DNA from 3 places in the Cupriavidus sp. OV096 genome. Region 2 is predicted to be linked to each of the others. Evidence: predicted binding sites of a transcription regulator. Region 2 holds the regulator's gene; each other region holds the start of a gene.
The links. The regulator sigma-54, encoded in region 2, starts transcription at its own class of promoters, with help from an activator protein. The targets are predictions, from matches to a motif close to TGGCANGNAANCTGCTTT.

Region 1 (9,639 bases), on a different contig from region 2:
GATGGGACCGTGCGAGGTGTCGATGACGCCGGGCTCCAGCACGCGGCCCAGGCCGGTGGCGTCGCCGCTCTCCGCCTGATCCGCGCCGTGTTTTGCACCTTGTTGCGAAGTGGCCGCGTTCATGCCTCGCTCCCTTGTTGCGGTGTCACGGCGGCCGGGTTCACCGGCTCGCCCGTGGCCGCCTGGATCTTCTGGGCGGCCGTGCGCTTGCCACGCAGGCGGCGCCACAGGCCCACCACGCCATCGGGCAGATACAGCGTCACGAGCACGAACATCGCGCCGAGCAGGAACAACCAGTATTCGGCGAAGTAGGCCGTGAACATGGTCTTGGCGCCATTGACCAGGAAGGCGCCGACGATCGGCCCGATCAGCGTACCGCGGCCGCCCACGGCCACCCAGACCGCCATCTCGATGGAGTTGGCTGGCGACATCTCACCCGGGTTGATGATGCCCACCTGCGGCACGTAAAGCGCGCCGGCAATCCCGCACAGCACGGCCGAGAAGGTCCAGACGAACAGCTTGTAGCCGAGCGGGTTGTAGCCGGAGAACATCACGCGCATCTCGGCATCCCGCACGGCGGTGACCACCCGGCCCAGCTTGGACGTGACGATATAGCGGCACGCCACGAACCCGGCCAGCAGCGCCAGGAAGGTCAGCACGAACAGCGCGGCGCGGGTTTCCGGCGCGGCCACGGCGTAGCCGGCGATGCGCTTGAAGTCCGTGAAGCCGTTGTTGCCGCCGAAGCCGGTCTCGTTGCGGAAGAACAGCAGCATCGCCGCGTAGGTCATGGCCTGCGTGATGATCGACAGGTACACGCCCTTGATGCGCGAGCGGAAGGCGAAGAAGCCGAACAGCCACGCCAGCACGCCCGGCACCAGCACCACCAGCAGCAGCGCGTACGGCAGGTGCTCGGTGCCGTGCCAGAACCAGGGCAGCTCCTTCCAGTCGAGGAAGACCATGAAGTCGGGCAGGTCGCTCTTGTACACGCCTTCGCGGCCAATCGACCGCATCAGGTACATGCCCATCGCATAGCCGCCCAGCGCGAAGAACAGGCCGTGGCCGAGGCTCAGGATGCCGCAGTAGCCCCACACCAGGTCCAGCGCAATGGCCGCCAGCGCGAAGCACATGATCTTGCCGATCAGCGTCAGCGCGTAGGCCGACAGGTGAAGCGGGTGGCCCTCCGGAATCACCAGCGCGCAGATCGGCACGCCGACCGCGACCACCAGCGTGAGGATGACCAGCGCCAGCCACACCTTGCGCGAGAAGAGCGGCTGGCGCTCGGGAACCGAGAGGCGGAACGGCGCCCCGTTCGAGGATTTCGATTGAAAGCTACGCATGTCATGCCTCCGCGCTGCGCCCTTTGAGCGCGAACAGGCCCTGCGGGCGTTTCTGGATAAACAGCACGATCAGCACCAGGACGAAGATCTTGGCCAGCACCGCGCCGTAGAACGGCTCGATGAACTTGTTGATGAGGCCGAGCCCGAAGGCGCCGACGATGGTGCCGGCCAGCTGGCCCACGCCGCCGAGCACCACCACCATGAACGAATCGATGATGTAGGCCTGCCCGAGGTCCGGCCCTACGTTGCCGATCTGGGACAGCGCGCAGCCGCCCAGCCCGGCGATGCCGGCGCCGAAGGCGAAGGCGTAGCTATCCACCTTCCACGTGCGCACGCCCACACAGGCCGCCATGGTGCGGTTCTGCGTGGTGGCGCGCACGAACAGGCCGAGCCGCGTGCGATTCAGCACCGCCCACGCCACGGCCACCACGGCCAGCGCGAAGGCGATGATGACGATGCGGTTGTACGGAATCACGAGGCCGGCCATCGCCGTGACGCCGCCGCTCATCCAGTTGGGGTTGGCTACCTCCACGTTCTGGGCGCCGAAGATGGTGCGCACGGCCTGCATCAGCAGCAGGCTGATACCGAACGTGGCCAGCAGCGTCTCGAGCGGGCGGCCGTACAGGTGGCGCAGCACGATCCGCTCGATGGCGAAGCCGACGACACCCGCTGCCAGGAACGACGCCGGCAGCGCCGCCAGCAGGTACCAATCGAACGCATTCGGCGCATAGGCGCGGAACAGCGTCTGCACCACGTAGGTGGCGTAGGCGCCGATCATCAGGAACTCGCCGTGCGCCATGTTGATGACGCCGATCAGCCCGTAGGTGATGGCCAGGCCCAGCGCGGCCAGCAGCAGCACACTGCCGAGGCTCAGGCCGGCGAACAGGTTGCCGAGCAGCTCGGCGCGGCCTTGCTCGCCACGCATCTTGTCGATGGCCTGCTGGGCGGCGGCGCGCACGTCGGCGTCGGGCTCCTTGAACTTGCCGGCTTCATCGCGCTCCACCAGCGGCGTCAGCTTCTGGCGGATCTGCGGATTGCTGTCCTGGCCGAGGATGCGGATGGCTTCCAGCCGCGCGTCGCGCGTGGCGTCGGTGCCCTGCGCCAGTACGGTGTTGGCCCAGATCACGTCGAGCCGGGCGCGCAGGCCGGCATCGGCCTCGGCCTTGCGGGCCGCTTCCACGACTTCGCGCGAGGCGCTCTCGGGTTGATCGGACAAGGTGTTGATGGCCTGCGTACGCACCGCGATGTCCGGCGACTGCAGCAGGAGGCTGCTCGCGGCGCTATCGACGATGGCCCGCAGGCTGTTGTTCAGCGTGAGGGACTCGAGTTCATCGGCCTTCACGGTCACCGGCTTGCCAGTGATGGCATCGACGGTCTTGTCGCCATCCTGGCGCACCATGCCCACCGATGGCGCAAATTGGAGTGCATCGTCCTGGAGCGCGCGCAGGATCGGGCCGGCCTGCTCGGGCGGCGCCTGGGTCAGCGCGGCGAGCGCGGCGGTCTTCGCGTCGAAGTCGTCTTCGACCAGCGGCTTGAGGTCAGCCTGCGTGAGCGGTGCCGCCCACAGCGGCGCGGCGGCCAGCAACAGCGCAGCCAGCATGGCGCGCAGCCACGGCAAGGCGGACGGGAATGGAGATCGGTGCATAGGGCTGGCTGGCGTCTGATATGGCGCGATGGTTCGCGTCTTTTATGCGTGGAACGACCGAGGGAGGGCTCCCCTCTCCCAAGGGAGAGGGGCAAAACACCATGGGTACGCTGGAGATCAGCGGCCGGCGACAACCTTGTCCGGCTTGCCTTCGTTACCCGCGATGAACGGGCTCCACGGCTGCGCGCGCACCGGCTTCGCCGTCTTCCACACCACGGAGAACTGGCCGTCGCCCTTCACTTCGCCGATCATCACCGGCTTGTACAGGTGGTGGTTCTCGCCCATGGTCAGCGTGAAGCCGTCCGGCGACTTGAAGGTCTGGCCGTACATGGCCTGGCGCACCTTGTCGGGATCGGTGGTGCCGGCCTTCTTGACCGCCTGCGCCCACATATGGATGCCGACGTAGGTGGCTTCCATCGGGTCGTTGGTCACGCGCTTGTCGCCGCCGGGCAGGTTGTTGGCCTTGACCCATGCCGCCCATTGCTTCTTGAACGCGTCGTTCTCGGGGTTCTTCACCGACATGAAGTAGTTCCAGGCGGCCAGATGGCCGACCAGCGGCTTGGTGTCGATGCCGCGCAGTTCTTCCTCGCCCACGGAGAAGGCCACCACCGGCACGTCCTTGGCCTTCAGGCCAGCGTTGCCCAGTTCCTTGTAGAACGGCACGTTGGAGTCGCCATTGATCGTCGAGATCACGGCCGTCTTGCCGCCCTGCGAGAACTTCTTGATGTTGGCGACGATGGTCTGATAGTCGCTATGGCCGAACGGGGTGTAGACCTCCTCGATATCCTTGTCGGCCACGCCCTTGCTCTTCAGGAACGCGCGCAGGATCTTGTTGGTCGTGCGTGGGTACACGTAATCGGTGCCGAGCAGGAAGAAGCGCTTGGCGCCACCGCCTTCCTTGCTCATCAGGTATTCCACAGCCGGGATGGCCTGCTGGTTAGGCGCGGCGCCGGTGTAGAACACGTTCTTCGACATTTCCTCGCCCTCGTACTGCACCGGGTAGAACAGCAGCGAGTTCAGTTCCTCGTAGACCGGGAGCACGGACTTGCGCGATACCGAGGTCCAGCAGCCAAACGTGACGGCGACCTTGTCCTGCGTGACCAGTTGGCGCGCCTTCTCGGCGAACAGCGGCCAGTTGGAGGCGGGGTCCACCACCACCGGCTCGAGCTTGCGGCCCAGCACGCCGCCGCTCTTGTTGATCTCGTCGATGGTCATCAGCGCCACGTCCTTGAGCGAGGTCTCGGAGATGGCCATCGTGCCCGACAGCGAATGCAGGATGCCGACCTTGATCGGATCCTTCGACTGCGCCAGCAGCGGGCTGGTACCGATCATTGCCGCGGCGGCTACCGCCGACAGCTTCAGCATGTCACGTCGTTTCATTGCAGCTCCCAGTTTGTCGTATGTGGTCAGGGACTCTACGCACCCCGGGTGATCCTTCTGCAACTAGCGTGCCATGGACTGCCGGGCCGGGAACGATCAAAGGTGGGAGAAAACGTCACGGCGGGTGATCCCGTCGCACCAATCCGGTGCCAATCGGGTCACCGGGGCCGGCGGGGGCGCGCCAACTCCCGCACCGGCATCGTGCATGGCCGCAAATCAGTGCAGGATCCGGGCCGGCGACAGTGCATCGCGCACCGCCGACAATAAAAAACGGGGCCCGAGGGCCCCGTCTTCGCTGCATGCCTGACGATGCTTACTTCATCATCGGCATCATGTTGGCATTCATGTTGTGCATGATCCAGAGCGAACCGGCCAGCACGATGAACAGGATCAGCAGCGTGAACAGGAACGCCATGACGTTCCAGCGCTGGCCCTTGGAGCCATCCATGTGGAGGAAGTACTTCAGGTGGACCACGATCTGGACCACGGCCATGCCGAGGATGATCCAGAGGATGGTGCCGCGGTCCATCGTGCCGTCCATCACGATCTTGAACGGGATCACCGTCAGGATCACGGCCAGCACGAAGCCGATCACATACGACTTGACGCTGCTGTGGCCGTGCGACTCGCCGTGGGCGGCCGTTGCATGTTGTTGTGCCATTACAGTGCTCCCATCAGGTAGACGACGGTGAAGACGCCGATCCAGACGATGTCCAAGAAGTGCCAGAACAGGCTCAGGCAGTTCAGGCGCTTTTCCATCGTCGGGGTCATGCCCTTCTTGTTCAGCTGCCACATCAGCACGAGCATCCAGACCATGCCGCTGGCCACGTGCAGGCCGTGGGTGCCCACGAGCGTGAAGAATGACGACAGGAACGCGCTGCGGCCCGGGCCGGCGCCTTCGTGGATCAGGTGATGGAACTCATAGATTTCCATCGACATGAACGCGGCGCCCAGCAGGAACGTCACGCCCAGCCAGATCAGCACGCGACCCTTGCTGCGGTTCTGCAGCGAGATCATCGCGAAGCCGTACGTGATCGACGAGAACAGCAGGATGAACGTCTCGACCAGCACGAAGTTGAGCTCGAACAGCTCCTTGCCCGACGGGCCGCCCGCCACTTCGCCGCGCAGCACGGCGTAGGCGGCGAACAGGCACGCGAACAAGATGCAGTCGCTCATCAGGTACAGCCAGAAACCAAAGACGGTGTTCTCGCTGGTGTCGTGATGGGCGTGGTCGTGGTCATGCGCGGCATCGTGCGCGTGGCCGTGGGCGGGGGCTTGCGCCCCAAAACGGTCTAGAACTTCAGTCGACATGATGATCAGCCCTGCGTAGCGATGCGCTGCTGGTGCAGCGTTTCGATCTGCTCGACCTGCTTGGCCGGCACGTAGTAATCGATATGGTCGTCGTTGGCGCGGCGGATGAACGCCACCACCATGCCAACCAGGCCCACGGCGGCAAGCCACCAGATATGCCAGGTCAGCGCGAAGCCCAGCGCGAGGCTGAAGGCACCCATGTAGAAGCCTGCAGCGGTGTTCTTCGGCATGTGGATCTGCTCGTAGCCGTCCGTGCGGATGGTCTCGCCACGGGCCTTCATGTCGGCAAACGCGTCCAGGTCACGCACCACCGGGGTGTGCGCGAAGTTGTAGAACGCGGGCGGCGACGACGTGGCCCACTCCAGCGTACGGCCACCCCAGGGATCGCCCGTGACGTCCGCCAGCGCCTTGCGGTTGCGGATCGACACGACGATCTGCAGCACCTGGAAGCCGATACCCATGGCGATGAACACCACGCCGATCACGGCCGCGTACAGGAACGGGGTCCAGGCCGGGTTGTCGGTATGGTTCAGGCGGCGGGTCATGCCCATCAGGCCCAGCACGTACAGCGGCATGAACGCGAAGTAGAAGCCAACCAGCCAGCACCAGAACGCGCACTTGCCCAGACGCTCGTCCAGCTTGAAGCCGAACGCCTTCGGCCACCAGTAGGTCACGCCGGCCAGGTAGCCGAACAGCACGCCACCGATGATCACGTTGTGGAAGTGGGCAATCAGGAACAGGCTGTTATGCAGCACGAAGTCGGCGGCCGGCACGGCCATCAGCACGCCGGTCATGCCACCGATCACGAAGGTGACCATGAAGCCCAGCGTCCACAGCACCGGCGACGTCAGCTGCACGCGGCCACGGTACATCGTGAACAGCCAGTTGAAGATCTTCACCCCGGTCGGGATGGAGATGATCATCGTGGTGATGCCGAAGAAGGCATTCACGTTGGCGCCGGAGCCCATCGTGAAGAAGTGGTGCAGCCAGACCAGGAACGACAGCACCATGATCGCGGCCGTCGCGTAGACCATGCCCTTGTAGCCGAACAGCTTCTTGCCCGAGAACGTCGAGATGATTTCCGAGAAGATGCCGAACGCCGGCAGGATCAGGATGTACACCTCGGGGTGGCCCCAGATCCAGATCAGGTTCACGTACATCATGGCGTTGCCGCCACCGTCGTTCGTGAAGAAGTGCATGCCGAAGTAGCGGTCCAGGCCCAGCAGCGCCAGCGACACCGTCAGCACCGGGAAGGCGGCCACGATCAGCACGTTGGTGCACAGCACGGTCCAGGTGAACACCGGCATGCGCATCAGGGTCATGCCCGGGGCGCGCATCTTGAGGATGGTCACGAGGAAGTTCACGCCGGTCAGCAGCGTGCCCAAGCCTGATATCTGCAAGGACCAGAGGTAGTAATCCACCCCTACGCCAGGGCTGTAGTCGATGCCCGACAGCGGCGGATACGCCAGCCAGCCGGTACGTGCGAATTCACCAACCCCCAGGGACACGTTGACCAGCATCGCGCCGGCCACGAACAGCCAGAAGCTCAGCGTGTTCAGGAACGGGAACGCCACGTCGCGCGCGCCGATCTGCAGCGGCACCACGAGGTTCATCAGGCCCGTCATCAGCGGCATGGCCACGAAGAAGATCATGATCACGCCGTGGGCGGTGAAGATCTGGTCGTAGTGCTCAGGGGGCAGGATGCCGGGGTCGCCGTTGGTGGCCAGCGCCAGCTGGGTACGCATCATGACGGCGTCGGCAAAGCCGCGCAGCAGCATGATCAGCGCCACCAGCGAATACATCACGCCGATCTTCTTGTGGTCGACGGACGTAATCCACTCGCTCCACAGGTAGTTCCACTTCTTGAAGTACGTAATCCCACCGAGCAGCGCCAGCCCGCCCAGGGCCACGCAGCTCAGTGTGATCATGATGATCGGCTCATGAAACGGAATCGCCGACAAACTCAATTTGCCAAACATCATTGCTCCTAGGATTGCGCGCCCAGCGCCGGCTTGGCCGGCGTGGTCATGGACACCCGCTCTTCGCCGAGCGTGTTACGCGACGTGCAGACCGGGCCGCCATCGAAGCCCTCGCGGGCCATGGCGCGGCCGTCGGCGCCCATGTACTGATGCAGGATGCCGGTGTACAGGCCGTCTTCGACCTTGCCGTAGAGGGCAACCGGTTCCGCTTCGCTCGGCTTGGCCAGGACCTTGTAGTCCGCGGCAGCGAGTTGGCGGTCAGAAGCGCGCACCTGGGCCACCCACGCGTCGAAGTCGAAGTTCGACATCGCAATGGCCTTGAATTTCATGCCCGAGAAGCCGCCGCCGCTGTAGTTGGCGGACATGCCGTCATACGTGCCGGCTTCGTTGGCGATGAGGTGCAGCTTGGTCTCCATCCCGGCCATGGCATACACCTGGCTGCCCAGCTGGGGGATGAAGAACGAATTCATGATCGAATCCGAGGTGATCTTGAAGTTCACCGGGGTACCCACCGGGAGCGCCAGCTGGTTGACCGTGGCGATCTTCAGTTCCGGATAGATGAACAGCCATTTCCAGTTCAGCGCGACCGCTTCCACCGTGATCGGCTTGACGTTCGATTCCAGCGGCTTGTAGGGGTCCAGGTCGTGCGACGACTTCCAGGTGATGTAGCCCAGCACCGCGATGATGATGCAGGGGATCAGCCAGACCACCACTTCGATCTTGGTCGAGTGCGACCAGTCCGGCTCGTACCGGGCAGCCGTGTTCGTGGCGCGGTACTTCCAGGCGAAGACCAGCGTCAGGACGATCACCGGCACCACCACCAGCAGCATGAGCCAGGTGGCGATCAGGATGATGCCCTTGATGTCGACACCGACCTGACCCTTCGGGTCGAGCAGCGTCATGTTGCAGCCGGCCAGCAACAGCAAGCCAAGGCTAGGCAGGAACCGCGTCCAGCGCGGCATTATGGGTTTTTTCATGTCACGACGGTCTGGTTGGGCCGCTCCCGACATGCAGGCGCGGCACCGCCATCCGCTGCACGGGGCAACTGGCTGGCTGGGCTGGGAAAAACCGGAGGACGTGTCCAAAGCTGGCGTTGCGGGACTGGCGATGCAAGCGCCTGCGGACCATGCGGCCGGGCAACGCCATGAACGCGGCTGGACAGCAACTGACGACTGCGTGCGCGGGATGCCGGAGGGGGCGGTGCGTGCGCTGAGGTAACCGACTGCCTGAACTGCGATCGATCCCGGCTCAAGACTGCCGCCGGGACGAGCGTTGTGTCACGACGCTCACGCGATTTCCACCGGTTTCGACCACCCCGCCAGCGCAGCGGGCACGGTCTTCGAGCGGATATCGCATAACATAAAGCATCGTGGGCGCGACTGTACCGCAACGCAACATTAGGGGTAAACCCACGGGGTGCGGAAACACTGTTCGGAAAATCGGACAATGACATCGGCCGCCCGAAAGTGTCGCGCGCAGGAAACAGTCATGTCGTGATGGATCGTTTTTCGACGATTCCGCTGGACAAACGACGAGGGCCGCGTTCTAGCGGCCCTCGTCGTTTTCCGATTCAGATCGGAACTGGCTGGCGCTCAGGAGTAGCGTCGGCTAATCGATTCTGCCACGCAGACCGGGCGATCGCTGCCCTCCCGCTCGACCGTCACCTCCCAGGTGGACTGGGCGCCGATCAGGCCGTTGGGCGTCGGGTCGAGCCGCTCGACCTTGAGCAGCTTCACGCGGGCGCGCAGGCGGCTGCCCACCGGCACCGGCGAAGTGAATCGCACCCGGTTCAGGCCGTAGTTGACGCCCATCTTGACGCCTTCCATATGGATGGCGTTCTGCATGAACTGCGGCAGCAGCGACAGCGTCAGGAAGCCATGGGCAACCGGGGCGCCGAACGGGGACTCGCGCTTGGCGCGCTCCACGTCGACGTGGATCCACTGATGGTCGCCAGTGGCTTCGGCAAACAGGTTGACCTGCTGCTGCG
Region 2 (9,639 bases):
TTGCCAAGGTTCTCGTCGAACCGGCAGTCGAGCACGGCGCGCGCGCGGCCTGACCGGGCACCGCATCGCGGTATCATGTGGCGCCGCCTTAGAGCGGCGCTTTTCTTTTCCCCACCGCCCCGCAATGCCCCGCAAGTCAGCCGCCGCCCCCACCCTCCCAGCCAGCCCCGACATTGCCGTGCCCGACGACTTCGGCGCCCGCGTGGTGACGTGGCAGCGCACGCATGGCCGGCACGACCTGCCGTGGCAGAACACGCGCGACCCGTACCGGATCTGGCTGTCCGAGATCATGCTCCAGCAGACCCAGGTGGCGGCGGTGATCGAGTACTTCCAGCGCTTCGTGACCGCGCTGCCCACCGTGGCCGCGCTGGCCGCCGCGCCGGCCGACGCCGTCATGGCGCTCTGGGCCGGCCTGGGCTACTACTCGCGCGCGCGCAACCTGCACCGCTGCGCGAAGACGGTCATGGACGACCACGGCGGCGAGTTCCCGACCGATCCGGCCGTGCTGGTCACGCTGCCCGGCATCGGCCGCTCGACGGCGGCTGCCATCGCCGCGTTCAGCGCCGGCGTGCGCTCGCCCATCCTCGACGGCAACGTGAAGCGCGTGTTCGCGCGCGTGTTCGGCATCCACGGCTATCCGGGCGAACGGGCCATCGAGATGCGGATGTGGGCGCTGGCCGAGCGCGCCTTGCCGCCCGCCGGCCCGCATCAGGCCGAAGACATGGTGGCCTACACGCAAGGGTTGATGGACCTGGGCGCGACGATCTGCTCGCGCGGCAAGCCGGCTTGTCTGGCCGATGCGGCGGCCTGCCCGCTGGCCGCGGAATGCGTGGCGCGCCGCGAGAACCTGACCGGCACGCTGCCGACGCCCAAGCCGCGTGCCGCGATTCCCGAGCGCAGCACCGTCATGCTGGTCATCCGCCACGGCCGCGACGTTCTCGTCAATCTACGACCCGACAGCGGCATCTGGGGCGGCCTGTGGAGCCTGCCCGAAATGCCCGTCGACACGGTGCCCTTCGATGCCGACGCAGCCGAGGACGCCGCGCGCGAAGTCGCCCGGCAATTCGGCGTGCCGACATCCGCCACGCTGGCCGGCGAGCTGACCCACGTGTTCACGCACTTTCGCCTGTTGATCCGCGCGGTGCGGGTGGACCTGGGCGCGCTGGCGCTGCGCAGCGGCGCGGACGATGGCGTCAGCCGGCGCTGGCTGTCGCTCGACGACCTCGATGCGCTCGGCACGCCCGCACCGGTGCGGCGGCTGCTCGAAGATCAGGCGCGCGGCGGTTTGTTCTAGGGAAAACTCAGGAAACAGCGGGGGGCGTCAGACAATGTGATGCTGGCGCATATAGCGGTGGACGATCTCGATGCGCATGCCGGCATCGGGCAGCGCCATCAGCATCTGCTTGGCCTTGAGCGGCACGGGCAGCAACTCGCAGAGCCGGTTGGCGACCCAGCTCGGGTCATCCCAGCGATACGGTTCGTTGAAGGGCAGGCGGGATTTATCGGTCTGCTCGGCATGGATGGCGCTGACGATGCGCCGCAGCGCCGACAGGCATTCGCCGAGCAATTCGAGCTTGCAGTCGATCTCGTCGGGCGGCAGCAACTCCACCCGGGCCACGATCAGGCCGTCATCCCGTGTGGTGTGGGAAAGGACCTGGAAGCGTTGCCGGCCGCGCGCCTCGATCAGCAGCACGCCCAGTTGCTCCATATTGCAGTCGACGATGTCGGCCAGGCAGCCCACGTCTTCGGGCACAGTGGGCTGGTCCTGCTGCGCCACCTCGTTGCCACTCGCGATCAGGCAGACGCCGAACGGCGTGTGGTCGCGCATGCAGTTGCGCACCATGTCCACATAGCGCGCCTCGAACACGCGCAGCGGCAGGCGGCCATCGGGAAACAGTACCGTGTGGAGCGGAAACAGGGGCAGCGCGTCCAGATCAGGCGCGGGATGCGTCGAATGACCAGTGTCTGGTGGATGTGACGACATGCGATGCCGGTTCCGGTTCCACTGCCAGGGAGGGACGTTGGCGCGTCAGCCTGCCGGGGCAAGCTCGCGGTGTCTGACCAGCACATTACCATGTGCCCGGAAGTAGTTGGCAAGTCTTTCCGCGATAAACACCGAGCGGTGCTGGCCGCCCGTGCAGCCAATCGCCACGGTCAGATAGCTGCGGTTATCGGCGATGAAACTCGGCAGCCACTTCTCCACATAGGCGCGGATGTCCTCCGCCATCGCGAGCACCATCGGCTGGCTTTGCAGGAAGTCGATCACCGGCACGTCGCGGCCGGTGAGCGGGCGCAGCGCGAGGTCGTAGTAGGGGTTGGGCAGCGAGCGCACGTCGAAGACCATGTCCGCGTCACTTGGCACGCCATGCTTGAAGCCGAACGATTCGAATAGCAACGTGAGCTGCTGGCTCTCGCCCCGGATCAACTCCTTGATCCAGCTACGCAGCGTGTTGGTGCGGACGTTGCTGGTATCGATGCGGTGCGCCGATTCGGCCAGCGGGCTCAGCAGCTCGCGCTCCATCTCGATGGCTTCGATCAGCGAGGTATCGTGCGGTGCCGCATCGGCATTGGCGCTGCCCGGCAGGGCGGGTACCTCGGCCACGCGCCCGGACAACGGGTGGCGGCGGCGTGTTTCGGAGTAGCGCTGCACCAGCGCGTCGGTGTTGGCGGTCAGGAACAGCACCTGCACCTGATGGCCGGCGGCGGCCAGTTGGCGCACGGTGTCCGGCAGCCGCGCCAGCGACTCGCGGCTGCGAATGTCGGTGGCCACGCCCAGGTGGGTATAGCCCTGCTCGGCCAGGTAGCTGGTCAGCTCGGGCAGGAATTGTGCCGGGAGGTTGTCGACGCAGTAGTAGCCTGCATCTTCCAGGACATTGAGGGCGACAGACTTGCCGGAGCCGGAGATTCCGGTGATGAGGAGGATCCGCATAGCCCTGCAAGGATAGCACCGGGTGATGGCTGCGTCATGACACCCGGCGCACAAAAAGTGACGATCAGGCCGCCGGCTTGGACAGGCAATCGCTCATGAACTTCTTGTAGTCGTCGCCCTTCTTGCCCTTGCCCTGCTTGCTGCAGGCGGTCATCTTGTCCTGCTGGGTCTTGGGTTCGGCGGCGGCGGCGGGCTTGTTGGAGAGGCAGTCGCTCATGAACTTGTTGCGCTCGTCGCCCTTCTTGCCGGTGGCCTGGGCGTTGCAGGCCTTCATCTTGTCCTGTTGGGCGTTGGGGGCCTTGGCGCCAGAGGCGGCGGGGGCCGAGGCACTCTGGGCAAACGCGCCCGTGGCCAGCAGCGGGGTCACCAGCAAACACATCGCGATCAGCTTCTTCATGCTTCTCTCCTTGGCTGTGGAAACACTACGAATGGGTCCGATCCATTGGCTCGATGCCCATTACAGCACAAACGATGGAGAGCCGTGGCGCGTTGACGCGCCACCGCATCAGAGCAGGCGGCCCTGGCCGCGCGAGACCACGTCCGCCTGCATGGCGGCGCGCTGACGGTCCATGAAGTCGCGCAAGGTGTCGATGCCGCGCAGGCGCAGTATCGTATTGCGCACCGCAGCCTCGACCAGCACGGCCAGGTTGCGGCCGGCTGCCACCTGGATCTTCACCATGTGGATTGGCAGGCCCAGGACATCGAGGTATTGCGAGTCAAGCGGCAGGCGCTCGAACTCGCCGTCGTTGCGGCGCACGAGCTGCACCACGAGCTTGAGCTTCATCTTCCGGCGCACGGCCGTCTCGCCGAAGATCGTCTTGATGTCGAGCAGGCCCAGGCCGCGCACTTCCAGCAGGTTCTGCAGCAGCGGCGGGCAGCGGCCCTCGATGAAGTCGGGTCCGAGTCGCACAAAATCCACCGCATCGTCGGCCACGAGACCGTGGCCGCGCGAGATCAGTTCCAGGCCCAGTTCGCTCTTGCCCAGGCCGGACTCGCCCATGATCAGCACGCCCATGCCGAGGATGTCGAGGAACACGCCGTGCATCGTCACGCGCGGGGCGGAGATGCGCGACAGGTAGAGCCGCAGATGGTCGATCACAGCCGCCGACGACACCGGCGTGGTGAACAGCGGCGTGGACGAGCGCGTGCAGCGCAGCTCCAGGTCTGGCGGCGGCTCCATGCCATCCGCCACGACGAGGAACGGCGGCTCGAGCAGGATCAGCTCGCCCATCTGGCGCTTGCGCGGCTCGTCGTCGAGGCGCTGGTAGTAGAGGATTTCCGGCTTGCCGAGCACCTGGATCCGGTTCGGGTGGATCAGGTTCAAGTGGCCGACGAGGTCCGCCGCCGAGGTGGCTTCGCGGGCGAATTCCACGTCGAAGGCCCGGTCGGCCCCTTCCAGGCCAGCGACCCACGAGAGCTTGATATCGGCTGCGTTGTCGTCGAAGATCGACTGCGAGGTGACGCCGGTGAGTTCCATGCGCGTATGACTTTCGGGGGCGGACAGGCCGTTTCAGGCGGCCGTTGGGGCGGGAGTCAGGGGTGCCACTGCGTCAGCAGATCATGCACCGCTTCCGACGTGGGCAGTGTGGCGAGGCCCTCGCGCATCTCGCGGTCCGAGAGCAGTTGGGCGATTTCCGACAGGATTTCCAGATGTTGTTGCGTGGCCTGTTCCGGCACGAGCAGGAAGATCAACAGCGACACCGGCTTGCCGTCCGGCGATTCGAACGGAATGGGCTCGGCCAGGCGCATGAAGCCGGCCAGCGGCTGCTTGAGACCCTTGATGCGGCCATGCGGAATGGCCACGCCGGCACCCAGACCCGTGGAACCCAGCGATTCGCGCGCGAACAGGTTATCGGTCACGGTAGCACGCGCCACGCCATGGTTGTTCTCGAACAGGAGCCCGGCTTGCTCGAACACCCGCTTCTTGCTGGTGACGGTGACGTCGAGATGGATGTTGCCGGGTGGCAGCAATTTGGCCAAACGATTCATGGGCGATGCGCGAGAAGTCAGGTTAGCGGGCCGGGGCGCGAAGGCCGTCCCGCCGGATTCGGGGCGAAACTTGGGTACCGAGATCTTGTCTGGGACGCCCGCATTGGAGCGTCCGGCCATTATAGAGCAGGGCTCCACCGCGATTTTGCGATGCAGCGCCGGGGTCGCGGCGGTGCCACGACGTGCCGGCCGGCTTGCCCACCCGGGGTGTCCCGGGGCCGTCCTGTCGTTATTTGTATGGCGGAGCATACACCGAGGCGGGCGGCTTGCGAACACTTGTTCCCATTTTGACCGCTCCCGGGGGCCCCGGGTCGCCCTCCGGCGTGGCAATAAGGTAACGAAACATTCCAGGTGCCCGCACCGTCACCGCCATGGCGCGCGCCCATCAAAAAAGCCGCGCTGATTGCGCGGCTTGAGCTCTTCTTTTCAGTCCTCTGCAGGGTCGGCAACCGCTCTGTTTTCGGTTGCCTGCAGGTGTCTACTGCTGCGTCAGTTGCTGGGCGGCCATCTGGTACTTCACCGCCTCGCGATCGTGGCCCTGTACGCGGTCCTTGTAGCGGATGACCTGGCGGTCGAGCTTGTCGACCAGACAGTCGATCGCCGCATACAGATCTTCATGATGCGCTTCGACGAAGATGTCCTTCCCCTTCAGATGCAGATTGATTTCCGCGTACTGGCGCCGGTCCTTCTCCTTGTGGTTGTCCACCGATAGCAGCACGCTCACGCCGATGACCTGATCGAAATGCCTGACAATTCGCTCCAGTTTCGTTTCCACATACTCACGCAGCGGGGGCGTGATGTCGAGGTGGTGTCCACTGATCTTGAAGTTCATAGCGCTTCTCCTTCTGAAAGAGCCGCACCAGGCAGGCGGTTGCGGCTCGGCTACAAAGTCTTGCGGAGATTGACTGCGGGGATCTTGAGCGCTTCGCGGTATTTCGCCACCGTGCGGCGTGCGACCACGAAGCCTTGCTCACCCAGCAGTTCGGCGATCCGGCTGTCGGAAAGAGGATTCCTGGGGTCTTCGGCTCCTATCAGTTGCTTGATCAGCGCGCGGATTGCCGTGGAGGAGGCCGCGCCGCCAGTCTCCGTAGAGACGTGGCTCCCAAAGAAGTACTTCAACTCGAAAGTACCCATGGGCGTGGCCATGTACTTATTCGTGGTGACCCGGGAAATGGTCGACTCATGTAAACCGAGTGTATCGGCTATTTCCCGCAAAACCAAGGGGCGCATCGCGATTTCGCCATGCGTGAAAAAGTTCTTTTGACGTTCCACAATTGCCTGCGAAACACGCAGGATCGTATCGAATCGTTGCTGGATGTTCTTGATAAGCCACCGCGCCTCCTGAAGCTTCTGCTGCAGGCCTGCCGTCCCCGTTTCGCCCTTCGCGCCGCGCAGGATCTGCGCATACATGTCGTTGATGCGCAGCCGTGGCATGACATCCGGATTGAGCGCCGCGATCCACCCGCTGCCGCTCTTGCGCACGAACACGTCGGGCACCACGAAGTCGGCCTCGGGACGGTTGAACGCGTGCCCCGGATACGGCGCCAGCGAGCGAATCAGTTCGTGTGCCGCCTTCAGTGCTATTTCGTCCACCTGGAGCGCTTTCTTTAGCCGCGTGTAGTCGCGCACGGCCAGCAGTTCCAGATGATGATTGACGATGGTCAGCGCCAGCTCACGATGCGAGTGCTTCAGGCGACGCAATTGCAGGCTGAGGCACTCCGCGGCATTGCGCGCGCCCACGCCGGGCGGGTCGAAGCTCTGCAGCAGGGTCAGGATCGCGTGGACTTCGTCGATCTCGAATTCGAGTTCCTCGGGCAGTTCGGTGCAGATTTCCTCGAGCGAGGCGCTCAGGTAGCCGTCATCGTCGAGCGATTCGATCAGGAAGATGGCCAGGCCCTTGTCGCGCACCGAGATCTTCAGCGGGGCCAACTGCCCCATCAGGTGCTCGCGCAGCGTGGGTTCGGCATCGCGCAGTTGCATCGGCGACTTTTCGTCCTCGTCGCCCTGGGGGCGGCGGGCGAAGTCGTCGAGGCTCCAGTCGCTGCCGTAGTCCTCGCTGCCGTTGTCGTTGTAGTTGTCGTCCTCACCGCCGGACGCGCCATCGGTGCGCGCGTCGCCGTTGGGCTGAGGCTCGGAGGAGGCCGGCGCGGGGGCGCTCTGGAGGTTGACCGAGCCATCGGCGGCTACCCGCAACGGGCTTTCGATCCAGTCGTTTTCGCGTTCGAGCAGGGGATTTTCGGTCAGCGCCTGTTCCACTTCCTGCTGGAGTTCAAGCGTCGAGAGCTGCAACAATCGAATCGACTGTTGCAGCTGCGGGGTCAATGCCAGATGTTGCGAGAGACGAAGCTGAAGCGACGGTTTCATGCGACCTATTCTATGCGCATCCTTCCGACTATGGAACGGAAATTGCTATCGCCTATCGCTCTGACTTCCTGATCGACCCCGGCTGTCGCCGTGGAGGCCGGGAGAAGCGCGGCCGCACGCGGCGGCCGATGGGTCACATGCGGAAATTTTCGCCCAGGTACACGCGTCGCACGGACTCGTTGGCGATGATTTCCTCAGGCTGGCCGGCGGCCAGCACCGTGCCTTCGCTGATGATGTAGGCGTGGTCGCAGATGCCGAGCGTCTCGCGCACGTTGTGGTCGGTGATCAGCACGCCGATGTTGCGCGCCTTCAGGAAGCTCACGATGCGCTGGATTTCGCCCACGGCGATGGGGTCCACGCCGGCGAACGGCTCGTCCAGCAGGATGAAGCGCGGCGCGGAGGCCAGCGCCCGGGCAATTTCCACGCGGCGGCGCTCGCCGCCGGAGAGCGACAGCGCCGGGTTGTTGCGCAGATGGGCGATCTGCAGGTCATCCAGCAGCGAATCCAGGCGGCGTTCGATCTCGGCCTTCGGCAGCGGCTTGCCCTTCTCCAATTGCAACTCGAGCACGGCGCGGATGTTTTCCTCGACGTTGAGCTTGCGGAAGACCGAGGCCTCCTGCGGCAGGTAGGACAGGCCCATGCGGGCGCGCTCGTGGATCGGCAGGCCGCTGATGTGCTGGTCGTCCAGCACGATGTCGCCCTCATCCAGTGCCACCAGGCCCACGATCATGTAGAACGACGTGGTCTTGCCGGCGCCGTTCGGACCGAGCAGGCCGACCACCTCGCCGCTCTTCACGTCCAGCGAGACGTCCTTGACCACGGTGCGCGAACCGTAGCGCTTCTTCAGGTGGCGCACGACCAGCGTGCTGCTGTCGGTACGGGCGGCCGACGGGGCTGCGGAGGCGTTCGGGGCGAGCGTGGCGGAGTCGTTCATCAGGTCAATGCATGCGTGACGCGGCGGGCGCGTCCGGGGTTCAGGGCTTGCCGGGCGCGGGCGCCGGCTTCAGTTCCAGCGGCGGCGGCGCGGCGGCGCCGCTGGCCGGGTCCGCGCGCGGCGAGAGCACGGCGCGCACGCGGCCGGACGGGTTGCCGGTGGAGGTGTTGTTGTCGCCGCCGGCAGCCGTGTAGTACTCGTTGCGGCTGTCGTAGGTGATCACGGCGCCGCGGATCTCGTCGACGGTCTTCGCGCCGGCGATGCGCGCCGCGCGGGCATGACCGATCAGCTTCGACATTTCCTGCTTGCCGTCGTACTCGATGCGGTCGCCCCAGCCGTCGATGTATTCGTCCACGCCGTCGCGCTTCTGGCGGATATACGCCTGGCGGCCCGGATTGGCCGTGGCCACCGCGTACTGGTAGCCCTCGGGGTCGGTGCGGATCTGCGCGGCGTCCGACTTCAGCACCATCGTGCCCTTGGTCAGCACGACGTTGCCGGTCAGCGTGTAGATCTGCTTCACGTCGTCATAGCTGGCGTTGTTGGCCTCCAGCACCAGCGGCTTGTCCTTGTCGGCACGCTCCGCCAGGGCCGGCTGGGCCAGGGTCGCGCCGAGCGCGGCGATTGCCACCGCCAGGGCGGGCACGATGCGGCGACAGGACAACGTCGTCAGGGATGGGGTCATGTTGGTCAGCTGAGAGAATGACGGGCGATCCGTTGCCGGCGCCTGGCGTGCTTGTTGTTGTGCTTACTGCGTGGTCCGGGCCTGCCCCGACGGCGGATTCATGACGATGGTGCCGCGTACGTTGCCGAGCAATTGTACTTCGCGCGTGACATTGTTGAAGACCAGTCCGTTGGCCGTCATCACCGACGGGCCGCGCGTGAGTTGTACCGCTTTATCGGTCTTGACGATGTCGTCATTGACCAGCAACTGGAAATATTGCGATGCAGCGGTCATGCGCGGGTCCTTCGACGGATCCACGCCGGGTTGCCGTACCAGGAAGGCATTGCCGTACAGGTCGATGACCGAGCCCTCCGAGTTCATCACGCCCCGGTCCGCGTTGACCGTGACCGGGGGGCGGTCCGGCTGGTAGGCGCGCATGGCCGGCGTGGTCACCTCGTAGGTCTGGTCGTCCTCGAAATGGATCATCTTCACGCCGGTGAAGCGCATCTTGGTGGCGCCGGTCGTGTCCAGTTCCGTGGCCGAGAAGCGGTCCATGTAGTAGTCCGCCTCATGGCGCTTGGCGCGGTTCTGGGCGGCCTCGTCCTCATGGGGCGAGTTGATCTGCACCAGCCAGAACGTGCTGCCGGCGACCATCGCCATCAGCAGCAGCGGCAGCAGCCGCATGACCAGACCGGAGATCCTGCCGAAGAAGTCGCGCATCGCCGGCCCCGCTCAGATGACCTTGGCGCGGGTCAGGTCATG
Region 3 (9,639 bases), on a different contig from region 2:
TTGGGCGGGCACTTGGCGGTCACACTGCGTGGGTTCGTACAAGCCCCGTACAAGCCCACTTCTTTGCATTGGGCGAATCAACCAGGAGAAATCTTTATGTCCCGTGCAGTGACCCCATCCGTTTGGCAATTCGCATTGGCCCGCCGGGCCATTTCTGGCGCGGCAGTGCTCGCGGCCTTCGGCTTTGCCGGCGCCATGCAGCCGGCATTTGCCGCGGATTCGGCGCCGAAGGCTGCCGCCGCGCAGCGCGCCAGCACCGACGAGAGTATTCGTCCGTTCAAGGTGCATGTGCCCCAGCGCCAGCTCGACGATTTGCGCAAGCGGATTGCGGCCACGCGCTGGCCCGACAAGGAAATCGTCAGCGATCAATCCCAGGGCATCCAGACGGCGCAGGTTCAGGAACTCGTCAAATATTGGGGATCCCAATATGACTGGCGCAAGGCCGAGAAGGAACTGAATGCGCTGCCCCAATTCGTCACGACGATCGACGGGGTGGATATTCATTTCATCCACGTCCGCTCGCGCAACCCCAAGGCCCTGCCGGTCATCCTGACGCACGGCTGGCCGGGCTCGATTTTCGAGTTCACCAAGACGATTGGCCCGCTGACCGACCCCACCGCCTTTGGCGGCTCGGCGGATGACGCGTTCGATGTCGTGATTCCGTCGATTCCCGGCTACGGCTTTTCGGGCAAGCCCACCGAACTGGGCTGGGGGCCGGACCGCACCGCGCGCGCGTGGGATGTCCTGATGAAGCGGCTTGGTTATACGCACTATGTTTCACAGGGTGGCGACCATGGCTCGGTCATTTCCGATGCCCTCGCGCGGCAGGCGCCGAAAGGCTTGCTGGCCATCCATCTGAATATGCCCGCCACCGTGCCGGGTCCGCTGATGAAGTCGATTCTCAGCGGCGATGCGCCGCCGTCGGAACTGACCGCTCCGGAGCGCGATGCCTACCAGTCGCTGAGCACCTTCTTCGGCCGCAATGCCGCCTACGGCGGAATGATGGTGACCCGGCCGCAGACCATTGGCTACGCGTTGTCTGATTCGCCACTGGGCCTGGCCGCCTGGACCTACGAGAAAATCGTGCAATGGAGCGACAGCGACGGCGTGCCCGAGCGCGTGGTGTCCCGGGACGCGATCCTGAATGACATCACCCTCTATTGGCTGACGAATACGGGCGCCTCGTCCTCGCGTTTCTATTGGGAAAACAATAATAACAACTTCAGCGCCGACGCGCAGAAGACGCGCGAGATCAAGGTGCCGGTGGCGATCAGCGTATTCCCGCACGAGATTTACCGCGCGCCGGAAAGCTGGAGCAAGCAGGCCTACCCCTCGCTGATGTACTACCACCAGGCTGCCAAGGGCGGGCATTTCGCCGCCTGGGAGCAGCCGCAACTGTTTGCCGAGGAACTCCGCGCGGCATTCAAGTCCGTGCGCCAACCCGTGCGCTAACGCTTTCGCCGACCTTCCCGTGGAAGCGATTTCCCGTCCGGCCGCAAGGCTGGGCGGGTTTTTTACGTCCATTCCGCTACACCCCCATTACCCGCAGCCCCAGCAAGACCACCACCGCCACCCCCAGCAGTGCCGCCAGCGCTTGCCAGAACCGCAGCGGGTTTCGCTCCAGCAGCGGGGGCGTGGCGCGTTGCCAGAGCGGCTCGGTGGGCGCCCGCAATGCCTGGACGAATTCCGACAGGGCTTCGTGCCGCTTCAGCGCGTTGGAGTGCAGGGCGCGCCGCAGGGTGTCGTCGACCCAGGCCGGGAGTTCGGGGCGCTGCTCGCGCAGGCTGGTGTAGCGCAGGCGGCGGACGTCGGCGCGGTCGCGGATGCGCGTGACTTGCAGGCCGTAGGGCAGCTTGCCGGTCAGCATCTGGTAGGCGAGGGTGGCCAGCGAGAACAGGTCGGAGGCCGCCGTGCCGTCATCGCCGACGAAGTACTCCGGCGCGGTGTATTGCAGCGTGCCGACCGGCATGGCGGCGTGGGGCGGCCGCGTGGCCTCGGCCAGCCCTGCCACGTGGACCGAGCCGAAATCGATGATCTTGACGGTGCCCGAGCGGTCGATCATGACGTTCTCGGGGCGGAGGTCCTGGTGCAGCATCTCGCGCCGGTGGAACGCCTGCAGGCCGGTGGCCAGTTGGGCGATGATGCCGCGCACGGCGTCCAGGTCGGGCTGGGGATGATCGATCATCCATTGCGCCAGCGTCTGGCCTTCGAGGTACTCCATCGCCACGAACAGGTGCTTGCGGGGCCGGTCCGCCGCGTGGGGGCGCAGCACGTGCTGGTTGTCGATGCGTCGGGCGACCCATTCCTCGAGCAGGAAGCCCTCCAGATGGGCCGCATCGTCGCGTTGATCGACGGCAGGCGTTTTCAGCGCCACGTGTTGTCCGCTGTGGTCGTCCGTCGCCAGATAGACATGGCTGCGCGCGCTCCCATGCAGCGCCCGGACGATGGTGTAGCCCTCGAACTGCATGCGGGGCGTGAGCGGCGGCGGCAGGGTCAGGTGCCCGGTCTGCGCCATCGCGTTGCGGGCGCCGGGTTCGGGCAGGGCGTCGACACGGGCCAGCAGCAGCGTGACGTTGTCCTCGCTGCCGCGCGTCAGGGCCAGCGCCGTCAGCGTCTGCGCGGCGCGGTCCAGGTCGTCGCCGCTGGCGGTCAGGGCCTGGTGGACATCGGCGGCTTCCAGGTATTCGTAGGCGCCGTCGGTGGCCAGCAGGTAGATCTCGCCGGGCTCCACGCCCCACGTCCGATAGTCGATTTCGACAGACGGGCTCGCACCCAGCGCTCGGCCCAGATAGGCCTCAGAGGCCGACACGCAGACCCGATGATCGACGGTGAGCTGCTCCAGCGTGTGCCGATGCAGCCGATAGACGCGCGCGTCGCCCACGTGCAGCAGGTGGGCCTCCCGCGCCTTGAAGATCAGCGCGCTGAATGTGCAGACGTAGCCGCGGTCGCGGTCGAAGCGGGCTTCGCTGTGACGGCTCTGCGCGTGGAGCCAGGAGTTGACGGCGGCCAGCACGCACTGCGCCGCCCGCCGCACCGTCCAGGCTTCGGACGTGCAGTAGTAGTCCTCGAGGAAGGTGCGGACGGCGGCGGCGCTGGCGATCTGGCTGACCGCGCTGCTGCTGATGCCGTCCGCCAGCGCCAGCGCGACCCCCTTGGTCACGCGGTGGTGGCCGGCGGGGTGGGTCACGCCATGAAAGTCCTGGTTGACCGCCTTCCGGCCAGCGTCCGAGTGTTGGCCAACGCTGACCTGGAGCCCGCCGGACATGGCGCGGTCGCCTCGATACCGGGTAGTGATCCGATCAGCCCAGCGCGCGCTTGCTGGCCGACTTGTAGTGCGTGCTGTAGAGCGTGATGCCCACGAAGGTCAGGCCACCCACCAGGTTGCCCAGCACAGTCGGGATTTCATTCCAGATCAGGTAGTCCATGAGGGTGAAGTTGCCGCCCAGCATCAGGCCCGACGGGAACAGGAACATGTTCACGATGGAGTGCTCGAAGCCCATGTAGAAGAACACGAGCACGGGCATCCACATGCCGATGACCTTGCCGGACACCGAGGTCGACATCATGGCCGCCACCACGCCGGTGGAGACCATCCAGTTGCACATCACGGCGCGGATGAACAGCGTCAGCATGCCGGCGGCGCCATGCGCGGCGTAGCCCACGGTGCGGCCTTCGCCGATGTGGCCGATCTTCTGGCCGATGGCGTTCGGGGCTTCGGAGAAGCCGAAGGTGAAGATGATGGCCATGAAGAACGCCACGGTGACGGCGCCGGCGAGGTTGCCACAGAACACCAGGCCCCAGTTGCGCAGCACGCCGCTCCAGGTGGCGCCCGGGCGGCGGTCCAGCACGGCCAGCGGCGCGAGCGTGAAGACGCCGGTCAGCAGGTCGAAGCCCATCAGGTACAGCATGCAGAAGCCAACCGGGAACAGCAGCGCGCCAACCAGCGCGTTGCCGGTGTTGACAGTGATGGACACCGCGAAGGCTGCCGCCAGCGCCAGGATGGCGCCGGCCATATAGGACCGGATCAGCGTGTCACGCGTGGACATCAGCAGCTTGGACTCTCCGGCATCGACCATCTTGGTGACGAACTCGGTGGGGGCGAGATAGGCCATGGGGTATTCCTCTCCGTTTCCTTCGTTTGGCTCAGAAAAGACAAACGGCGTCCGTCCGCCCGGCCTATGGCCGGCACGTGACAGGACGCCGTCATCCTTGATGCTTTACAGGGTGATGCACTGCCGGGCCGTCATCAGCCCGATGTCAGTGCTGACGCACGTTCCATGCCCGCCGCCGGGTGGGGCCGGGTTGGGCCGGGTTGGGGCAAGTGACGATCTAGGGGGCGTTGGTAGTGCATGGGCTGCCCGCTTTTGGTGCGCGCGGCCGGGCGGGTTCAATCCTGGTGCTGATCGTCGTCCTGTGGGGGCAGGGCGAGGCCGGTGAGCGAGAGGGTGGCTTCGGCAATGTCCGCCAGCCGGCGGTTGTTGTCCATCGACGCCTTCTGCAAGGCCCGGAACGCGGCGTCCTCGCTGAGCCCCATGCGGGCCATCAGCGCGTTCTTGGCGCGCTCGATCACCTTGCGCTCCTTGAGCGCGCGCCGGGCGGCATCGAGTTCCACTTCGGTCTGGGCCAGTCGCGCCGACTGCTGGCGCAGCAGGCGCTCCAGCGACGTGACGGTGGTGGCGTGCACCTCGGCGGGTCCGTTTCCGGCATCGGGCATGCCCGGCAGCACAGGGGCGGCGGCGGGTTGCTCGGCCACATCGAAAAAGCGCTCGACGGCATGGGTATGGGGCGGTGGGTTGTCCAGTAGCTGGCGCAGCAGCCCGGCCGAATCCTGGAGATCGGCCTGGGAACGCTGGATCTGCGCCTCGCAGGCCTTGCGCAGGTCCTGCACCACCTGCATCTCCAGCGTCCACATGCCCGTGATGACCTCGCTGCAGACTTCGAACCACTTCTCGCTGTCGTCGTGCACCAGCGCCGTGCCCGGCGGCGTGGTCAGCAGCGTGCGGCGCATGCCGTCCTGCGCGGCGACCGCGGCGCTGGCCTGCCGTTGCCGCCATGCGGCGAGCAGCGACGGATCGGCGAAGCGCTCGAACATCTGGAAGCTGCGCTGCTGGGCTTCCACCAACTGCTGCACGCGCTGCGGCGCGGTGCCCGCACAGGTGCCGGAGGCGAACATCTGCGCCCCGACGGCCCGCTCCTGCCCGGCGGCTTCCTTGCCCTGCACGAGGTAGACGAAGGCCACCAGCGGCCGGGCGATGCCCGGATACATGGCCACATCGGCCAGATGGAAGATCAGCTCCAGCAGCGCGGCAATCAGGCGGCTGAACGCCGCCACGGCGTCGTGCGCGGTGGTCTGGCATTGATCGATGGACTGGCGCAGCGCCGGCAGCGTGGCCAGATCGAGCTGGACCCAGGCCATCAACGACACCATCGACGCCGTACCCGTATGACCCGCTTCCAGCTGGCTGGCGAAGCGCTCGCCCAGCCGGGAGGCGATGTGGACCGCCTCGCCCATCGCCGTCTGGCGCTCCTGCGCCAGCCGTTGCCCACCGGAGGCCAGGAAGATGCTGCTGGCCCCCCGTTCACGCTGCAAGGCGTGGATCAGCTGGCCGATCAGGTCGGCCAACTCCACGCGACTTGCCATCAGGCGGACGGCCTCGATTTCGAGCTGCTTGGCCCGAAGGACGAGGGTTGAGGCGGAAAGGGGCATTGTTCTGGGAATGTGGGCGCGGCCGGGATGGGTACTACGCATTTGCCCGGTACTACGCAAATGTCGTGCCATTTGTATCATCCGCCGTACCTTCCCGGCCCCCCGGACCGGCTACAGCGCCTGCACCTGCACAGGCGCGCCGGGTTTGCCGTTCTCGGACGGGGCGATCACGAGATAGCGGCGCGCGCCGGCCCCCGTATCGTCGCGCACCACCTGCCGGATCGGGCCAATCGCGTTGACGATGGCCGAGCCCGCCGGATTCGACATGAAGGCGGCGAGCGGCTCCAGCGGGCCGCTGCCGTCCGCGCGGGTGGCGAGCGCCAGCACGTAGGGACGCTTGGGCTGCAATCCGGTGGCCGATGCCTGCAGGACCTGGAGCAGCCCCTGATCGAACAGCGTGACGCTGGTCGGCGCATGGTCGGTGGCCACAGGCTTGCCGTTCACGACGCCATGCAGCTTCAGCTGCGTGGTCTGCCCGGCCACCCCCAGCGGCTGGAGTCCCTGCGTGCCGTCGCCCTCAGGCACGGCGTTCGGCACATAGGCGATGGCCTGCGGCGCCTGCCCGACCGGCACGTTGGCGACTACCCGATTGGTGGCGGTGTCGATGGCGGCCAGCTGGTCGGCGTTCTCCAGCCCCACGTAGATGCGCGTGCCGTCGCCCGAAGGCCAGATGCCGTGCGGCAGGCTGCCCACCGGAATCGTGGCCACCTGGGAGAAGTCATCGGTCCGGAACACCTTGACCTGATTCAGCCCGCCGACCGTGATGTAGGCGAAGTCGCCCGCCGCCGTGTGGGCGAAGTTCACGTGGTTGGTGATCGGGCCGGTCTCCAGCGTCTTGATCAGGCGGAAGGGCGGGCGGGCCTCGAACACCTGGGCCTTGCCGACGTCCTTGAGCGTGAACCAGACCTGCTTGCCGTCAGGCGTGGCGGCGATGTTCGGGCAGAACGGGCTCTCCTGCTTCACGCGCCCCACGATCTGATGGTCGGCCACGCTGACCACGGCCGTTTCCGGATTGAACGACGAGCAGATGTAGCCGTACTTGCCATCGGGGGAGAAGATCTGCATGCCCGGGCCGTCGGCCACGGTGATGCGGGTCTTTTCCTGGAACGTGGCGGCGTCGATCACCGAGATGTAGTTCTCCCCGCGCACGGTGACCCAGACCTCCTTGCCGTCCGGCGTGTAGAACGCCTCGTGCGGCGACCGTCCCACGTAGGTGACGTGCTTGACGGCGTTGGTAGCCGTGTCGATGAACGACACCGAGTTCGACCCAATCGACACGATGGCAAGCGTGCGGTGATCCGGCGAGAAGCCCATCCCGTGGACCAGCACCTGACCGCGATACAGCGGGCTGAAGTTGCCCGGCGCGGGGTCGCCCAGGCGGATGACGCCCAGCAGCCGGTTGTCCGCCGGGTCTGTCACGGAAACCGTGTTGGAGAACTGCTCGGCGGCATAGAGGCGGTCGCGGTGGCTGATGGGGACGTCCGGGGCCGTCGACGGTCCCGGCGCCTGCCCGGCCAGAACCGCGCTGGCCGCGCCGAGCAGCAGCATGAGGGAGAGGGTGTTCCTGAGGGAATGTCTTGTCATGGTCGTGGGCGCATCAGTGCGCGTGAGCGGAATGGCTGGGGGTGGTGGGTTGGCTGGCCGATTGGGCCGGATCGGGGCGGGTGGGCGCCGGCGCGGATGGGGGCAGGGGCTGTCCGAGCGCGAGCCGCATCGCGGCAATCTCCTGCAACTGGTCGACGATGATTTCCTGCGCGATGCGTCGGAGTTGCTCGTTCTTGCCGTGGCGCAGCTCGGCCATGGCCATGTCGATGGCGCCCTGATGGTGGGGAATCATCATCGCGACGAAGTCCTCGTCGACGTTGCCGCCGGGCTTGACCGCCATGTCGTCCATCATTTTTGTCATGGCGGTATCGCTTTCCGACAGGAACGCAGCGCTGTCAGGGCTGGCGGGCGGGGCGGCGACGGCGGGCAGCGCAAGGGCGGCCAATAACGGCAGGAGGAGCCTAAGCGGTGGTGATGGGGATCGGTGATGACTGGGCACGGGGCTCCTCGTGAAGGGTGGCGGCCTGGTTGCGGCCGCATGCCCCGTAAACGCAGGACACCCTGCTGTTATTCCCTCGCCACCTCAGGGTAAATTTATACCCGGGTAATATTGACTTTAATTTTATCCGGGTATAAATTGCGGACGTCATCACGGGGAGCCACCATGAGCCCAATCGATCATCTTCCGTCCCATACCGCCTTCGAAGGCCATCGTCGCCTCGCCTCCGGCCCGCTCGGCGTGGTTGCGCTCGCGGTCAGGCGGGCGATGGAGGGGGGCACCAGCGACCCGGTGCTGGTGTTCGACAACGCCACCGGGCGCACCATCGACATCGACACACGCGGCAGCGAAGCGGACATCGTCGCCCGTTTTAGCCCGGAGGGTGGGCGTGCCGATGCCGCCGATCAGGAAGACGCCCCGGACGCGCCGCGCGGCAGGGGCCGCCCCAAACTAGGCGTCGTGGCGCGCGAGGTCACGCTATTGCCGCGCCACTGGGACTGGCTCGCCCAGCAGCCGGGCGGGGCCTCCGTGGCGCTGCGCAAGCTCGTGGAAGAGGCACGCCGCGCCAATGCCCATGGCGATAACCGCCGCGTAGCGCGGGAGCGCGCGTATCACTTCATGTCCGCCATCGCCGGGGATCTTCCGGGCTTCGAGGAAGCGTCCCGCGCGCTGTTCGCGGATGACCGGCAACGCATGGACGAAATGATCGCCGGATGGCCGGAGGACGTGCGCGGGCATGTGGTGTGGCTGGGGTTTGGGGGTGGTGCGGAGGCCAGGAGGCAGCCATGAAACCATTGCTCGCTGGCGGATGCCTGTGCGGTGCGGTCCGTTACTCGGTAAATGACGAATTCGCCTACGCGTTGAACTGCCACTGTTCAAATTGTCGTCGCTCGACAGGCTCCGCGTTCAAGCCCTTCGCAGGGATCGAGCGCGAAAAATTGCAGATCACGCAAGGCGAGGACGAGGTATTGATTTTCGGTGACGCAAAGGCGTCTCACGATGTCCGTTGCAAGCGATGCGGAAGCCTGATGTTCTCGGTGGTTCGTGATGGCGCCTTCGTCCACGTCACCTTGGGCACGCTCGCCGACACGCCCAGCATTCGTCCCAGTGCGCATATCTTCGTGGGCTCCAAGGCGCCGTGGTATTCGATTACTGACCAACTGCCACAGTACGATGAATTCGATTAGACGGCCGGCGTCATCTCAGACAAACGCAGCGCAATCGATTACGCTTTACCCTTTCGACAGCGTTGGTGAAGGTGCTCATGACAAGAGACGACAAGCTGCGGCAGATCGCGGCGGAATTCGGATTTGATCCGGACGAGGAAATCAAGATCGGTGGAAAGTACACGCCTGTTTTGGTGGATGGGAACGTAGCCTACGTTGCTGGCCAAATCCCGCGAGTTGGGGAAACGGTGCGCTTCGTTGGCGTAGTGGGCGACTCCATTTCGCTCGACGAAGCGCGTCGTGCAGCAGGGACTTCGACGCTGCGTGCCCTGTCTCTAATCAAGAAAAGCTGCGGAACGCTCGACGCGATACAGGCGGTGCCGCGCATCACCGTATTTGTGCGAAGCGCGCCAGACTTCACGATGCAAAGCGAAGTCGCCGACGGCGCCTCTGACGTCTTGTATGCGGTGCTTGGCGACGTCGGCATACACACTCGCTCGTCTGTTGGTGTATTGCAATTGCCAAAAGGCGCGTCGATAGAAGTGGATTTTATTTTTACGGTGTGGCCTGTGTAGTGGGGCTCTATAGCACCTGCCCCGGCGCAAGCACCCCCGAGGCCGATAGCGCAGAGGCAAGCCAGGCGGGGCTTGTCTCCGCGCCGGATTGGATATTGGCAATCCGTTTGCGTTCTGCTTCCAGCTTATCCGCCGCAAGTTCAAGTA

Region 1: urtA (urea ABC transporter substrate-binding protein) is a predicted target of sigma-54. The motif match lies at 4,419-4,436, and genes of this name have one in related genera.
Region 3: BM115_RS13630 (formate/nitrite transporter family protein) is a predicted target of sigma-54. The motif match lies at 4,266-4,283, and genes of this name have one in related genera.

Annotation. Positions count from the first base shown of each region.
Region 1 covers NZ_FOWM01000003.1:147,192-156,830, reverse strand. Annotated here, with positions in the region: gene urtD (urea ABC transporter ATP-binding protein UrtD) at 1-123, opposite strand, end outside; gene urtC (urea ABC transporter permease subunit UrtC) at 120-1,337, opposite strand; gene urtB (urea ABC transporter permease subunit UrtB) at 1,339-2,982, opposite strand; gene urtA (urea ABC transporter substrate-binding protein) at 3,100-4,362, opposite strand; gene cyoD (cytochrome o ubiquinol oxidase subunit IV) at 4,676-5,023, opposite strand; gene cyoC (cytochrome o ubiquinol oxidase subunit III) at 5,023-5,673, opposite strand; gene cyoB (cytochrome o ubiquinol oxidase subunit I) at 5,679-7,652, opposite strand; gene cyoA (ubiquinol oxidase subunit II) at 7,661-8,629, opposite strand; gene BM115_RS07960 (MaoC family dehydratase) at 9,245-9,639, opposite strand, start outside.
Region 2 covers NZ_FOWM01000002.1:465,228-474,866, forward strand. Annotated here, with positions in the region: gene BM115_RS06145 (dynamin family protein) at 1-53, shown strand, start outside; gene mutY (A/G-specific adenine glycosylase) at 125-1,294, shown strand; gene BM115_RS06155 (LON peptidase substrate-binding domain-containing protein) at 1,322-1,984, opposite strand; gene rapZ (RNase adapter RapZ) at 2,030-2,929, opposite strand; gene BM115_RS06165 (PsiF family protein) at 2,994-3,326, opposite strand; gene hprK (HPr(Ser) kinase/phosphatase) at 3,435-4,406, opposite strand; gene BM115_RS06175 (PTS sugar transporter subunit IIA) at 4,463-4,918, opposite strand; gene hpf (ribosome hibernation-promoting factor, HPF/YfiA family) at 5,397-5,750, opposite strand; gene BM115_RS06185 (RNA polymerase factor sigma-54) at 5,801-7,282, opposite strand; gene lptB (LPS export ABC transporter ATP-binding protein) at 7,416-8,216, opposite strand; gene lptA (lipopolysaccharide transport periplasmic protein LptA) at 8,257-8,898, opposite strand; gene lptC (LPS export ABC transporter periplasmic protein LptC) at 8,962-9,597, opposite strand; gene BM115_RS06205 (KpsF/GutQ family sugar-phosphate isomerase) at 9,610-9,639, opposite strand, start outside.
Region 3 covers NZ_FOWM01000005.1:146,289-155,927, forward strand. Annotated here, with positions in the region: gene BM115_RS13620 (epoxide hydrolase family protein) at 196-1,452, shown strand; gene BM115_RS13625 (bifunctional protein-serine/threonine kinase/phosphatase) at 1,529-3,265, opposite strand; gene BM115_RS13630 (formate/nitrite transporter family protein) at 3,300-4,112, opposite strand; gene BM115_RS13635 (nitrate- and nitrite sensing domain-containing protein) at 4,388-5,707, opposite strand; gene BM115_RS13640 (YncE family protein) at 5,819-7,291, opposite strand; gene BM115_RS13645 (DUF305 domain-containing protein) at 7,305-7,751, opposite strand; gene BM115_RS13650 (DUF2239 family protein) at 7,917-8,540, shown strand; gene BM115_RS13655 (GFA family protein) at 8,537-8,938, shown strand; gene BM115_RS13660 (RidA family protein) at 9,016-9,492, shown strand; gene BM115_RS13665 (RraA family protein) at 9,500-9,639, opposite strand, start outside.